Regions from separate parts of the Mesorhizobium sp. B2-8-1 genome, predicted to be linked through region 1. Evidence: predicted binding sites of a transcription regulator. Region 1 holds the regulator's gene; the other holds the start of a gene.
The links. The regulator LexA, encoded in region 1, represses DNA repair genes until DNA is damaged. The targets are predictions, from matches to a motif close to TGTTCNNNNTGTGTTCNG.
Positions count from the first base shown of each region.

Region 1 (7,422 bases):
GCGCCAGGCTCTCCTCGCGACCAAGCACGGCGAGAACGTCAAACACGCCGGGCGAGGTGCTCTTGCCGGTCAAGGCGGCGCGCAAGGGCTGGGCGACGGCGCCGAGCTTGTGGCCGCCGGCCGTCGCATAGTCCCGGATCGCGGCTTCAGTCGAGGCCGCCGTCCAGTCGCCTGAAACCGCCTCGAGGGCGTCGTGAGCGCCACGCAGGACCTTGCGCGCATCGTCATTGAGCAGCAGGGCTGCCTTCTCGTCGATCGGCAGTGGCCGCGCGGCAAACAGGAAGGCGGCGCCATCGACAAGCTCGACCAGCGTCTTGGCGCGCTCCTTCAGCCCCGGCAACGCTGCCAGCAACTGTGCCCTGTTCCGGTCGTCGAGGCGTGCGGCCATTGCCGGGCCGCCCTCGAGATAGGGCAAGGTGGCGATGAAGATGTCGAACAGCTCGGCATCGCCCATGCGGCGCATGTGGACGCCGTTCAGCGCCTCCAGCTTGGCGAAATCGAAGCGGGCGGCGCCCTTGTTCACATCGCCGATATCGAACCAGGCGATCATGTCCTGGATCGACATGATCTCGTCGTCGCCGTGGCTCCAGCCGAGCCGAGCCAGGTAGTTGAGCAGCGCTTCGGGCAGGTAGCCCATGGCGCGGTAGGCCTCCACGCCCAGCGCGCCGTGCCGCTTCGACAGCTTGGCGCCGTCGGCGCCGTGGATCAGCGGTATGTGCGACATTGAAGGCACATCCCAGCCCATGGCGTTGTAGATCACGGTCTGGCGGGCGGCATTGGTCAGGTGGTCGTCGCCACGGATGATGTGGGTGACGCCCATGTCGTGGTCGTCAACGACGACGGCATGCATGTAGGTCGGATTGCCGTCCGAGCGCAGGATGATGAAGTCGTCCAGATCCTTGTTGGGAAAGCGCACGTCGCCCTGGACACGGTCATGCACCACCGTCTCGCCTTTGGTCGGCGCCTTGATGCGGATCGCGCCCTTGACGCCAGGAGGCGCCTGCGAAGGGTCGCGGTCACGCCAGCTTCCGTCATAGCGCGGCGGCAAGCCCTTGGCCCGCGCCGCGTCGCGCATTGCCTCAAGCTCGGCAGGGGTCTCGTAGCTGTAGTAAGCCTTGCCCATGCGCACCAGCTCCTCGGCCACCTCGCGATGGCGCGGCGCGCGCTCGAACTGCGAGACGGCGTCGCCGTCCCAGGTGAGGCCGAGCCAAGTCAGTCCTTCGAGAATGGCTGCTGTCGCCGCATCGGTGGAGCGCTCGCGGTCGGTGTCCTCGATGCGCAGCAGCATCGTACCGCCGGTGTGCTTGGCGTAGAGCCAGTTGAAGAGCGCCGTACGCGCGCCGCCGATGTGCAGGTAGCCGGTGGGCGAGGGGGCAAAACGGGTGACAACCTTGTCGGACATACAACTCTCGGGAAACGTCTGGAGCGGGGTGCGGATCACACGCACTTTCGCGCGTCGCGCGTTCATGTAGCATAGGGTGTCGAGGGCGCAAGGGGCAGACCCGATGGCTGGAGCGGGCCGGGGCGCGGAGGAAGGCGAGGACGTCGTTGCCGGCGTCAGGGAACGCTCCCTTTTTGCCATGCCCGCGCCCGCCTCATTGCCGCTGGCGTTGCCGCCCCTACAGCAGCCGGGCAAGTCGCCGCCGGCGGATGTTTCCACGCCGCCCGGCATTCCCGCAGCCGGCGCGGCTGTGCGTCTGCGCCGTGAGTTCGGCCGTGCTTCATGGCCTCGTCTGCGCAACGGCGTGGCCAGAGCGTCCGAGCTCGAACTCGATCGGGGCATAGCCTTCCTGCTCGTGCCGGTGTTCCTGGCGTGCGGATCGATTGCGTATTTTTCGCTGGCGGCGGAGCCGGGCTTTGCCAAGCCTGTCGCGGTCGCGATCCTGATGTCGCTGTGCGCGCTCGTTTCACGCTCATGGCCGAAAACGCATCTGTGCTTCATGGCGGCGCTGTTGTGCGCGCTCGGCATGCTCGCCGGCAAAGTCGAGACGTGGCGAGCGGGAACGCGGATGCTGGGCTCGGAAATCTCCACGCAAATCACCGGCCGCGTCGTTTCGGTCGACCAGATGGAGACCGGGCGCATCCGGCTGACCATCGATGTGACATCGACCGCGCGGCCGAAACTACGCTACGCGCCCGAGCGCGTTCGCCTTTCGGCGCGCAAGGTGCCGGCTGAAGTGACGGCCGGCTCCCTCGTGACCGGCTATGCCAGGCTGTTGCCGCCGACCGGGCCGGTGCGGCCGGACAGCTACGACTTTTCCTTCGACAGCTACTTCGCCGGCATAGGCGCCAGCGGCTTCTTTCTCGGCAACCCCAAAATCGTCTCAGCCGATGACAGGCCGTTGTGGGCCGCCCTCTCAGCCGCCATCGAGAGTGCTCGCGAAAGCATTGCCGACCATATCAGGGGCAGCATCGGCGGCGCCGAGGGCGAGATCGCCGCGGCGCTGATCGTGGGTGTTCGCGCCGGGATTCCCGACGAGATCAATGAAGCGATGCGACGCACCGGCATCTACCACATCATCTCAATTTCCGGGCTGCACATGGCGCTGGTCGCCGGCACCGTCATGGGTCTGCTGCGTGGCGGCTTCGCGCTGTTTCCGAACTTTTCCTCCCGTCGGCCGGTCAAGAAATACGCGGCCGCGGCGGCACTTTTCTCGATCGCCGCCTACCTCGTCATTTCGGGCGTCGTTGTCGCCGCCGAACGCAGCTTCATCATGCTGGCGGTGATGCTGATCGCCGTTCTGTTCGATCGGGCGGCACTCACCATGCGCAATCTGGCTATTTCGGCGATCGCCGTCATCGTGGTGTCGCCGCACGAGGTGGTAGGGCCGAGCTTCCAGATGTCGTTCGCCGCCACCGCGGCCCTGGTCGGCGCCTATGCCGGCTGGTCGGATCGCAAAGCCGACAAAGCGCGGACCCCGCCGCCGCAACGGACCTTGCCTGGCCTGCTGACGCGAAAATTGCTGCTGGCGACAGGTGGGCTGGCGATGACCTCGATTATCGCGGGAAGCGCCACGGCGCTTTTCGCCATCTGGCATTTCCAGCGCGTGTCGCCGCTCAGCCTGTTCGCCAATCTTGCCGTCATGCCGATCGTTTCTGTCGTGATGTTCCTTGCGGTTGCCAGCGCGCTGCTGATGCCGTTCGGGTTCGATGGACCATCCCTTTATCTGATGGGCAAGGGACTGGCCGCGATGATCGCCATATCAGGATGGATCTCGCAACGCTCGCCGGTCGACGCGGTCGGGTTGATTTCGCAGCAATCCGTCCTTCTGGTGGCGATCGCCCTGGTCATCGCGACGATGGCCACGACATGGCTGCGGCTGGCGGCACTTCCCTTCGCGCTCGCCGGCCTGTTGACCGTCTCGGACACGCGCACGCCGGACGTGCTGATTTCGGAGGATGCCCGCCTGGTGGCGTTGCCGATCGGCGGCGGCGAGCTCGCGATCAACCGGGCGCGCCCGAACGAATTCACCGTCGATAATTGGAAACGCGCGCTGAAGTCCGAAACCATCGCTGCGCCGGAACTGTTCGACAGCGGAGACCGACAGTTCGACATCTTCGATCCCGCGCAACTTCCGGCGGGAGCGCCTTTCTATTGCTTCACGGGCCTGTGCATGGCCCGGCATACCTCGGGGGCGATCATCGCGCAGGTGGAGGATCGCAAGGACGCCTGGAGGGCCTGCTCCTATGCGGATCTGATCGTCATCAACGACCCCGCGGGCTACGATCCCTGCCACAATCCGCTGGTTCTCGTCATCACCAAGCGGCAGCTCGCTCGTAAGGGAAGTGCCGCCGTCTTCTTCGACCAGCAATCGGCGACGGCACCGGCACGGGTCAGCTTTGCCGTCGACAGGCCATATCGGCCTTGGCACGAACAGCGGAAATTCTCACGCGAGGCAAGGGGACTGCCGCCTTACCGTAAACCCGAAAAGCCCACCGCCGACCCCGCTCAGTAGCGCCTGATCAGGCCGACCAGCTTGCCTTGCACCTTGACCCTGTCCGGTCCGAAAATACGTGTTTCATAGGCCGGATTGGCAGCCTCGAGCGCAATCGAAGCACCCTTTCGGCGGAAGCGCTTCAGCGTTGCTTCCTCCTCGTCCACCAGGGCCACGATGATCTCGCCGGGACTTGCGGTGTCGGCATTGCGGATGATGACCGTGTCGCCGTCGAAAATGCCGGCCTCGATCATCGAATCGCCCTTGACCTCCAGCGCATAGTGTTCGCCGCCCATGATCATGTCAGGCGGCACTGAAATGGAATGCGTCTGATGCTGGATGGCGTCGATCGGCACACCCGCTGCGATGCGACCCATGACCGGGATCGACACCGCTGAAACCGCATCGTCGTCATTGCCGGCAGCGGGCAGACGCGAAGACGTCGCCGGCTTGATCTGCCGGCTAGGGCTGCTGCCCTGTCCGAGGCTGCCCTGGATGACGCTCGGGGAGAACTTCTTTGCCGCGTTAAGACCCGGCGCGATCGAGTCCGGCAGGCGCAGCACCTCCAGCGCGCGCGCCCGGTTGGGCAGGCGGCGAATGAAGCCGCGCTCCTCCAACGCCGTGATCAGCCGATGAATTCCCGACTTGGAGGCGAGGTCCAGCGCTTCCTTCATCTCGTCGAAGGACGGCGGAATGCCGCTTTCCTTCAGCCGTTCATGGATGAACATCAAGAGTTCATGTTGCTTGCGCGTGAGCATGGCGGCCCCCAAAGGCATTGCACGAAGGGTCTGGAACCAGAATCAGAAAACAAACCCAGAACAAACACTATCTGTTCCAGTTGTGTTCCGCAACCATTTAAAGTTTAATGAATTTGTTAAGGCGACGGAAACGAAATGCCCTCCCGCAGCCAGCATCCTGCCAGCGCGGTCCGTCGTCAATGCGCTCCCGGGCCCTTTGAAACTATTTTGGTTAATGGCCTGTGGCCCGACCGGTCTCCACTCTTGGCACAAGCCTGCAAGCTGGGTGACCGGCAGGTGCGGGGTGCGTTTGGGCGGATTAGAAACCCCTGCGGCTCGTGAACGAAACGAAACCAAAATGCCAACTTCCGCCGGAAAACGGCCAGACACCACCACTGGTCGCGACGGGCTGCGTTCGTTCGTTCGCTTGACGAAACCGTATAATAATGTACGGTTTTCGAAGAGGAACACCAATGACCACGCCGAAGCAGGCCGCGCGACGCGAACGGATAGAGGAGGCCGCCTATGCGGTGCTCCGGGAAGCCGGCTACAAGAGCGCCTCCCTGCTTGCTATCGCCAAGCGGGCATCGGCCTCGAACGAAACCCTCTACAACTGGTACGGCAACAAGCAGACCCTGTTTCGATCCTTGATCGAAGCCAATGCGGGAGAGGCAAGGAAGCTGCTGGAGGACGCCCTTCACCAGGCGCGCGATCCGCTCGAAACCCTGAACTTGCTCGGGCCAGTCCTGCTGACCCTCGTGACGGGCGACAAGGCGGTGGCGCTCAATCGCGCCGCGGCCGGCGACGTCAACGATACAGGCACGCTTGGCCAATCGATCGCGCAATTCGGCCGCAATACCATAATGCCGCTTGTTGGCGACCTGCTTCGAACCGCAAGTCGGGCCGGCCCGATCGCCTGTGACGATCCTGCCGAAGCCGCCGACATCTACATCAGTCTTTTGATCGGCGATCTCCAGGTTCGCCGGATCGTTGGGGTGCTCGAGGAACTGCCTCGGGCGGAAATCGAGCAAAGATCGAACCGGGCGTTCACCCTGTTCTTGCGCCTCTATGCGGCCAGCCCTTGCCCGGGCGGCAAAACAGCCGGCCCGTTTCCAGGGCGCTCTTCTCACCGAGGAACATCGCGACCATGAGCAAAATTCCCGATCTCGCAGCGATCGAGGCAATGGACACCGCGGATCCGCTGCGTGCCATGCGTGACCGCTTCACCTTGCCCCAGGGGGTGATCTATCTCGACGGCAATTCGCTGGGCGCCGCTTCGCCAGCCGTGTTCGGCGAGCTGCAGAAGGCCGCCACGCAGGAGTGGGCGCAGGATCTCATCCGCGCCTGGAACACCGCCGGCTGGTTCGACATGCCGGTCGAACTCGGCGACCAACTCGGGCGCCTGATCGGGGCCGCCGCCGGCCAGACGGTGGTCTGCGATACCACCTCGATCAACATCTACAAGGTGCTGCATGCGGCACTCGGGATGCGGCCGGACAGGTCAGTCATCATCGCCGAGGGGGACAGCTTTCCGACCGATCTCTATATGGCCGAAGGCGTTGCCTCGACGCGGCCGGGCACGGTGCTGCGGCTCGAGGGTGTCGATGCGCCGACCATAGAAGAACTGATCGACGAGCGGGTCGCGGTCATCCTGGTCAACCACGTCAACTACAAATCCGGGCAGTTACGCGACATGGCCGCGCTGACGCGGACGGCACATGATGCCGGCGCGCTGATTGTCTGGGATCTCTGCCATACCGCCGGCGCCTTGCCCGTCGAGCTCGACCGTTCGAATGCCGATTTCGCCGTTGGCTGCACCTACAAATATCTCAATGGCGGCCCGGGTGCCCCGGCCTTCATCTACGCGGCCGAGCGCCACCATGGCGATGTCCGCCAGCCGCTCAGCGGCTGGTGGGGCCATGCGCGGCCATTCGCCTTCGAACAGGGTTTTGCTGCCGGCACAGGCATCCGCCGGTTTCTCTGCGGCACGCAGCCTGTGCTGTCGATGCGCGCGCTCAAAGGGGCGCTCGATGTCTGGAACGACGTCGACATGGCAGAGGTGCGCAGGAAGAGCATGGCGTTGACCGATCTGTTCATCCAACTGGTCGAGGCAAAATGCGGCGCCTACGGCCTCGAACTCGAAAGCCCGCGCGATGGCAATGAGCGCGGCAGCCAGGTTTCGTTCCTCCACCCGCATGGCTATCAGGTGATGCGGGCCTTGATCGAGCGCGGCGTGATCGGCGATTTCCGCGCGCCATCCACGATTCGCTTCGGCTTTACGCCGCTTTATGTCGGCTATGTCGATGTCTGGCAGGCTGTCGAGGTGCTGGAAGACATTTTGCGCACGGACGCGTGGCAGGAGGCGCGTTTCGCCGTCAAGGCGGCGGTGACTTAAGAGCCTGTCGCTCAGAAAAGCGCAGTGGGTTCGGGATAACGATATGCAGTCGGCAAAGCTACGTCAGAGCCGGGTGCGGACCTTCCACAGCTCCGGGAACAACTCCACCTCCAGCATCTTCTTCAGGTAGGACGCGCCCGATGTGCCGCCGGTGCCGCGCTTCATACCGATGATGCGCTCGACCGTGGTGACGTGGTTGAAGCGCCAACGGCGGAAATAATCCTCGAAATCGACCAGCTTCTCGGCGAGTTCGTAGAACATCCAGTAGCGCTGCGGGTCGCGGTAGATGATCTGCCAGGCGACAAGGACCTCTTCGTTCTCGGTCCGCGTTTCGCGCCAGTCCGTACGCCTTGCG
Region 1 covers NZ_VFTX01000005.1:162,861-170,282, forward strand. The annotation lists gene gltX (glutamate--tRNA ligase) at 1-1,402, opposite strand, end outside; gene FJ428_RS15310 (ComEC/Rec2 family competence protein) at 1,506-3,956, shown strand; gene lexA (transcriptional repressor LexA) at 3,950-4,693, opposite strand; gene FJ428_RS15320 (TetR/AcrR family transcriptional regulator C-terminal domain-containing protein) at 5,146-5,823, shown strand; gene kynU (kynureninase) at 5,820-7,067, shown strand; gene kynA (tryptophan 2,3-dioxygenase) at 7,131-7,422, opposite strand, start outside.

Region 2 (7,422 bases), on a different contig from region 1:
TTCTGCCCCGGCGGCCACGATGTGCACGGCAATACCGCCAAGCTCGATCTGTCCGGCCTCGAGGCGGCGCTGCCCGGACTCGGCGGCTCGGTCTCGGGCTTTGCCGTCTGCGCCTATTTCGCCACCCGCAACCCGGCGCACGAGATCGCCGCCCGCGAGCTGATCCGGGAGAAAACCGGCCTGCCGGTCACCGCGAGCCATGAATTGTCGGCCAAGCTCGGCGGCCCGCGCCGGGCGCTGACGACGCTGCTCAACGCCCGGCTGATCTCGATGATCGACCGGCTGGTGGCGGCGACCGAAGGCTTTCTCGAGGCGCGCGGCATCGCCGCGCCCCTGATGGTGGTGCGCGGCGACGGTGCGCTGGTGTCGGCGGCGTTCGCCCGCCAGCGGCCGATCGAGACCATTCTCTCCGGCCCGGCCGCCAGCCTGGTCGGCGCGCACCACATGACCGGATTGGAAAACGCGGTGGTTTCCGACATCGGCGGCACCACCACCGACGTTGCCGTGCTCGACAAGGGACGGCCGCGGCTCGATCCGGAAGGCGCCACCGTCGGCGGCTTCCGCACCATGGTCGAGGCCGTCGCCATGCGCACCTTCGGCCTCGGCGGCGATTCCGAAGTAGCGTTGGAAGACGGCGCTCTCAACCCCAGGCTCCTGCTTGGACCGCGCCGGCTGGTGCCGCTGGCGCTGGCCGGCATGGTGCATCGCGAGGCCGTTCTGGCGGAACTCGAGCGCCAGCTGCGCGCGCCGAACACCGGCCGCATGGACGGCCGCTTCGCGGTGCGCACCGGCGTGCCCGACCGTCTTGCCGCCGGGCTGACGGCTCCGGAAGCAAGGCTCTATGAAGCGATCGGCGCAATGCCCTTGCCCCTCGACAGGCTTTTGACCTCGAATGCCCAGAACGCTACCCTGAACCGCCTGGTGTCGCGCGGGCTGGTGCACATTTCAGGTTTCACCCCGTCGGATGCGGCGCATGTGCTTGGCAAGCAGGCGAACTGGGATGCCGCGGCCGCCCGCCTCGGCGCAGAGCTGTTTGCCCGCAAGCGCGACGGCCGCGGCCAGGCGATCGCGGCCTCTCCCGAGGCGATTTCGGAGCGCGTGCTGGCGGCGCTGACGCGCTGGTCGGCCGAATATATCCTCCAAACCGCCTTCGCCGAGGACGGGCTCGACGGCGCGGCCACCGTTGCGCATGCGCTGGTGCAGCGCGCCGTCGACGCGCATCCCGGCATTGCGCGCCTGAGCGTCGCGCTCGACCGGCCGGTGATCGGCCTCGGTGCCTCCGCGCCGCTGCACTATGCCGGACTCCCGCCATTGGTCGGCAATGACTGCGTGGTGCCTGATGACACCGACGTCGCCAACGCGCTCGGCGCCGTTGTCGGCCAGGTCCGGGTATCGGCGGAGGCGCGCGTCAGCCAGCCCAAGGAAGGTCTGTTCCGTCTTGCCTCGGGCGAAACCGTGCGCGATTTCCTCGACGAGGCGGCGGCGATCGCGGCCGCCGAGGCCGATGTGCGCAGCATCGCTGCGCAGCGCGCCAGGGATGCCGGCACTGACAGCGCCGAGATCGATGTCGCGACCGAATTCCGCGTCTCCACCGTCGAAGCCCAGCGTATGTTCATCGAGGCACATGTGGTGGCGGTGGCTTCGGGCAGGCCACGGATCGCGGTGTGATGGAGGGTGTAATCTCCCCCCTTGTGGGGGAGATGGCCGGCAGGCCAGAGGGGGGCGCTGTCCCGCCAGCGTCTCGGAGCAGCGCCCGCTCATACTCGACGTCGACCGACTGCACGAAATACCGAAACTTGCCGAGGTCGGCATTCCTTCGCGCCCCCCTCTGCCCTGCCGGGCATCTCCCCCACTTGGGGGGAGATTGGCAGCGTCGCCGCCGGCACCAAGCCTAAAAACCGCGCCTACCTGCCTTGCCTCACCCTAAGCTGAATTGACCCTGCACTCCCAACATGCCAAAGGCCCGCGAAAGCCTTTCATCTGGAGCAGCCTGATGACCGATCGCGTCGAAATCGCCGGATTGCGGATCGCCCGCGAACTTCATGACTTCGTTGTCAACGAGGCCGCTCCGGGCACCGGCATCGATCCGGATAAATTCTGGAATGGCTTTTCGGCCATCGTCCACGACCTCGCGCCGAAGAACCGGGCACTGCTGGCAAAGCGCGACGCTATCCAGGAAAAGCTCGATGACTGGTATCGCGCCAATGGCGCGCCGGTCGACATGGAAGCCTACAAAACCTTCCTGAAGGAGATCGGCTATCTCGTCCCCGAAGGCCCGTCCTTCTCGGTGACGACCGAAAAGGTCGATCCCGAGATCGCCGTCGTCGCCGGGCCGCAGCTTGTGGTGCCGGTGATGAATGCGCGCTATGCGCTCAACGCCGCCAATGCCCGCTGGGGCTCGCTCTATGATGCGCTTTACGGCACCGACGCGATTCCCGAGACGGACGGCGCCGGGAAGGGCAAGGGCTTCAACCCCGCGCGTGGTGCGAAAGTCGTCGCCTGGGCGAAGGACTTCCTCGACCAGTCGGTGCCGCTCACATCGGGCAAATGGGCCGGCGTCAACGGCCTTTCGCTGGCCAATGGCGCGCTGCGGCTCAGCGCCGGCGCCGGCTCGACCACCCTTGCCGACGTCAGGCAGTTCGTCGCCTATCGCGGCGATGCCGCCAACCCGCAAGCCGTGCTGCTGGTCAGCAACGGCCTGCATATCGAGATATTGATCGACCGCGACAACCAGATCGGCCGCACCGATCCGGCCGGCATCGCCGACATCATCCTGGAATCGGCGCTGACCACCATCCAGGACTGCGAGGATTCGGTCGCGGCGGTGGATGCGCAGGACAAGGTCGTCGTCTACCGCAACTGGCTCGGCCTGATGAAAGGCGACCTGGCCGAAGAGATCACCAAGGGCGGCCGGACCTTTGTCCGCAAGCTCAACCCCGATCGGTCCTATACCTCGCCCAATGGCGGCACGGTGACGCTGCCCGGCCGCTCGCTGATGCTGGTCAGGAATGTCGGCCACCTCATGACCAATCCGGCGATAACGGACCGAGACGGCAACGAGGTGCCGGAAGGCATCATGGACACCGCGCTGACCGCGCTGATCGCGCTGCACGATATCGGGCCGAACGGCCGCCGCGCCAATTCCCGCGCGGGCTCGATGTATGTCGTGAAGCCCAAGATGCATGGACCCGAGGAAGTCGCCTTCGCCGTCGAGATATTCGATCGCGTCGAGGCCTTGCTCGGCATGGCCAAAAATACCATCAAGATGGGCATCATGGACGAGGAGCGGCGCACCACCGTCAATCTCAAGGAGGCGATCCGCGCCGCCAGGGAGCGCGTCGTGTTCATCAACACCGGCTTCCTCGACCGCACCGGCGACGAGATCCACACCTCGATGGAAGCCGGCCCGATGATCCGCAAGGGCGACATGAAGCAGGCCGCCTGGATTTCCGCCTACGAGGCCTGGAATGTCGACACCGGGCTGGAATGCGGGCTTGCCGGCCATGCCCAGATCGGCAAGGGCATGTGGGCGATGCCCGATTTGATGGCGGCGATGCTCACCGAGAAGATCGCCCACCCCAGGGCCGGCGCCAACACCGCCTGGGTGCCTTCGCCGACTGCGGCGACGCTGCACGCCACCCACTATCACAAGGTCGATGTCCACGCCGTCCAGGCGGCGCTGAAGAGCCGGCCGAAGGCCAAGCTCGACGACATCCTGTCGGTGCCGGTCGCGGTGCGGCCCAACTGGTCGCCGGCCGACATCCAGGCGGAGCTCGACAACAATGCGCAAGGCATTCTGGGCTATGTCGTGCGCTGGATCGACCAGGGCGTCGGCTGCTCGAAAGTGCCCGACATCAACGATGTCGGCCTGATGGAGGACCGCGCCACGCTGCGCATCTCCTCGCAGCACATCGCCAACTGGCTGCACCATGGCGTCTGCACGGCCGACCAGGTGATGGAAACGATGAGGCGCATGGCTGATATCGTCGACCAGCAGAACCAAGGCGACCCGCTCTACCGGCCGATGGCCGCCGATTTCGACGGCTCCGTCGCGTTCCAGGCCGCCTGCGATCTCGTCTTCAAGGGCCGCATCCAGCCCAACGGCTACACCGAGCCGGTGCTGCACGCGCGGAGATTGGAACTGAAGGCAAAGGGAGCGGCCTGAACCGGAGATTTGGAGCCGCCGGCGTTCCGTTCCCCTCTTCTCGAGAAGCGCCTACTACGCCGCCTGCGCCACCCGCTCCGAACTCATCCGGTAGGAAATCGCTTCGGCGAGATGAATGCGGCCGACGGTCTCGCTGGCGTCGAGATCGGCCAGTGTTCTCGCCACCTTCAGCACGCGGTGATAGGCCCGCGCCGAGAAGCCGAGCTTTTCACTGGCGTCCTTGAGCAGCGACAGGCCCGATGCGTCGGGCATGGCGATCTCCTCGATGACCGCGGGCGCGCAATGCGCGTTTGTGGTGGCGCTGGTGACGCCGAGCCGTTCGAAGCGCTCGCGCTGGAGGGTGCGGGCACGCGCCACGCGCAGCGCCACGTCGGCGCTCTTCCCCGCCCGGTCGGGCCGGATCAGGTCGCTGGCCGAGACCGCCGGCACCTCGATCCTGAGATCGATGCGGTCGAGCAGCGGGCCCGAGATGCGCGCCTGGTAGTCGGTGCGGCAGCGATCGCCGCGCAGGCAGCGATAGCCCGGTTCGCCGGCCATGCCGCATCGGCACGGGTTCATCGCCGCCACAAGCTGGATGCGCGCCGGATAGGTGACGCGGTGATTGGCCCGCGCGATCATGCAGTCGCCGGTCTCCAATGGCTGGCGCAACGCGTCGAGCGTCTGCGGCGTGAATTCGGGAAATTCGTCGAGGAACAGCACGCCGTGGTGCGCAAGCGACACTTCGCCCGGCCGCGCCCGGATGCCGCCGCCGACCATCGCCGCCATCGAGGCCGAATGGTGCGGCGCGCGGAACGGCCGCCGGTCGGTCAGCTTGCCTTCGCCGAGCTCGCCGGCGACGGAGGCGATCATCGACACTTCGAGCAATTCCTTCGGCGCCAGCGGCGGTAGGATCGACGGCAGCCGCTGCGCCAGCATCGATTTTCCCGATCCGGGCGGGCCGACCATCAGCAGGTTGTGCCCACCGGCCGCCGCCACCTCCAGCGCTCGTTTGGCGGTTTCCTGGCCCTTGATATCGGCAAGATCGGGCAGGTCGCGCGCCGCGGCATGGATGCCGGCCTCCGGCCGGGACAGCACCTGCGTGCCGCGGAAATGATTGGCGATGGCAATCAGGCTGCGCGGCGCGAGTATGTCAAAGTCCTTGCCGGCCCAGGCGGCTTCCGGGCCGCAGGCGAAGGGGCAGATCAGGCCCTTGCCTTCAGAATTGGCCCCAATCGCGGCCGGCAAGGCGCCGGCGACGGCGGCGATAGTGCCGTCGAGCGATAGTTCGCCAAGCACGACATAGCCGGCCAGCATGTCGCCCGGAATGGCGCCAAGCGCCGCCATCAGGCCGAGCGCGATCGGCAAATCGTAGTGGCTGCCCTCCTTGGGCAGGTCGGCGGGCGCTAGGTTGACAGTGACCTTCTTGGACGGCATCGACAGGCCGGAAGCATGCAGTGCCGCCTGCACCCGTTCGCGGCTTTCGGCCACCGCTTTGTCGGCCAGGCCAACGATGTGCATGTTGACCTTGCCGGGCGCGATCATCACCTGCACGTCGACCGGCACGGCCTCGATGCCCTGGAAAGCAACCGTGCGAACCCGCGCCACCATGTCTTGCCCCCGGATCTGGGCTTGCCCCAAGCCTTTTGCAATCAGGCCGCGAAGGGCCTGGGCCGGAGACAATCACAGTTCCTCGGCCAAATCAAGAACATTACAGGAACACGCAATCGCTTAAGTTGCGGCGCGATTGTCTCCGGTTGCAAAAACGGAACATGGTTAATACAAAGTGAAAACGGCTATTTCCGCTTGGCCTCCACCGCGTCCCAGAACAGGCTGGCGATGTCGGCGCCGCCGAAGCGTTTGACTTCGCGCACGCCGGTCGGCGAGGTCACGTTGATCTCGGTCATGTAGTCGCCGATGACGTCGATGCCGACGAGGATGAAGCCGCGTTCCCTCAGTGCCGGCCCGATGCGGGCGCAGATCTCGCGCTCGCGCTCGGTCAGCTCGGTCTTCTCGGCGCGGCCGCCGACATGCATGTTGGAGCGGGAATCGTGCTCGGCCGGCACCCGGTTGATGGCCCCGACCGGTTCGCCGTCGATCAGGATGATGCGCTTGTCGCCCTTGCGCACGTCCTTCAGGTAGCGCTGCACGATGTAGGGCTCACGGAACAACTGGCCGAACATTTCGAGCAGCGAGGCGAGGTTGCGGTCGGCCTCCAGCAGGTGGAAGATGCCCGCGCCGCCATTGCCGTAGAGCGGCTTGACGATGATGTCGCCGAATTCCTTGCGGAAGGCGGCGACCTCCTGGGGATCCTTGGTGATCAGCGTTTCCGGCATCAGGTCGGAAAACTCGGTGACGAAGATCTTTTCCGGGCTGTTGCGCACCCAGGCCGGGTCGTTGACCACCAGCGTCCTGGGGTGGATGCGCTCCAGTATGTGCGTGGTGGTGATGTAGTTCATGTCGAAGGGCGGATCCTGTCTCAGCAGGATCACGTCCATCTCCGACAGGTCGGTTCGCACCTTCTCCCCCAGCGAATAGTGGCTGCCCTTCTCGTCGCGTACCTGCATCTCCTCGATGCGGGCGAACACCTTGCCGTCGCGCAGCGACAGCCGGTCGGGCGTGTAGTGGTAGAGCTGATGGCCGCGCCGCTGCGCCTCCAGCGACAGCGCGAACGAAGTGTCTCCGGCGATCGACACGGTGGAGATGTGGTCCATCTGGACGGCGATTTTCAGCTTCATGGCAGGTCCCCAGCACGGTCGATGAGAGAGCGATATAAGGGTCCCGGCGCCTTCTGCCAATCGGGCCACGCCTCTAGCGGTCGAAGACCAGCCTGGAATAGCCGAGAAAGGACAGCGCCATGGCGGCCAGCGAAGCGAAAGCAAGGGCGGCCAATGGCGGGGTTGTCGGCAGGACGACAAGGATGGCGCAGTAGACCAGATAGTTGGCGATGCTGGTGGCTATGCCGATGCTGCCATAGCGGGCACCTTCCCGCACCAAGCCGCGGCTCGACGGCGAGAAGGTCAGATGCCGGTTTATCTGCCAGGTGACGCAGAGTGCAAAGCCGATGGACAGCATGCGGGCGCTGAAAGGGCCGAGCGGCGTGACGGCAAGCAGCAGCCAGAGGGCGGCCGCGTCGGCGACGAAGCCGATGCCGCCGGCAAAGAGGAAGCGGATAAGACGGCTCACCGCTTCATGCGGCGCGAGGCGTCTTGCCTGGGCCGGCCTTCGCGGCAGTCGGCTCGCTGGCGCGCTCGCGCCGCTCTATGCGGCCCGAAGGCATC
Region 2 covers NZ_VFTX01000003.1:303,286-310,707, reverse strand. The annotation lists gene FJ428_RS09890 (hydantoinase/oxoprolinase family protein) at 1-1,668, shown strand, start outside; gene FJ428_RS09880 (malate synthase G) at 1,994-4,165, shown strand; gene FJ428_RS09875 (YifB family Mg chelatase-like AAA ATPase) at 4,220-5,752, opposite strand; gene gshB (glutathione synthase) at 5,938-6,879, opposite strand; gene FJ428_RS09865 (GtrA family protein) at 6,953-7,327, opposite strand; gene FJ428_RS09860 (glycosyltransferase) at 7,332-7,422, opposite strand, start outside.
Region 2: the regulator LexA is predicted to act here: its motif matches at 5,846-5,863, upstream of FJ428_RS09875 (YifB family Mg chelatase-like AAA ATPase).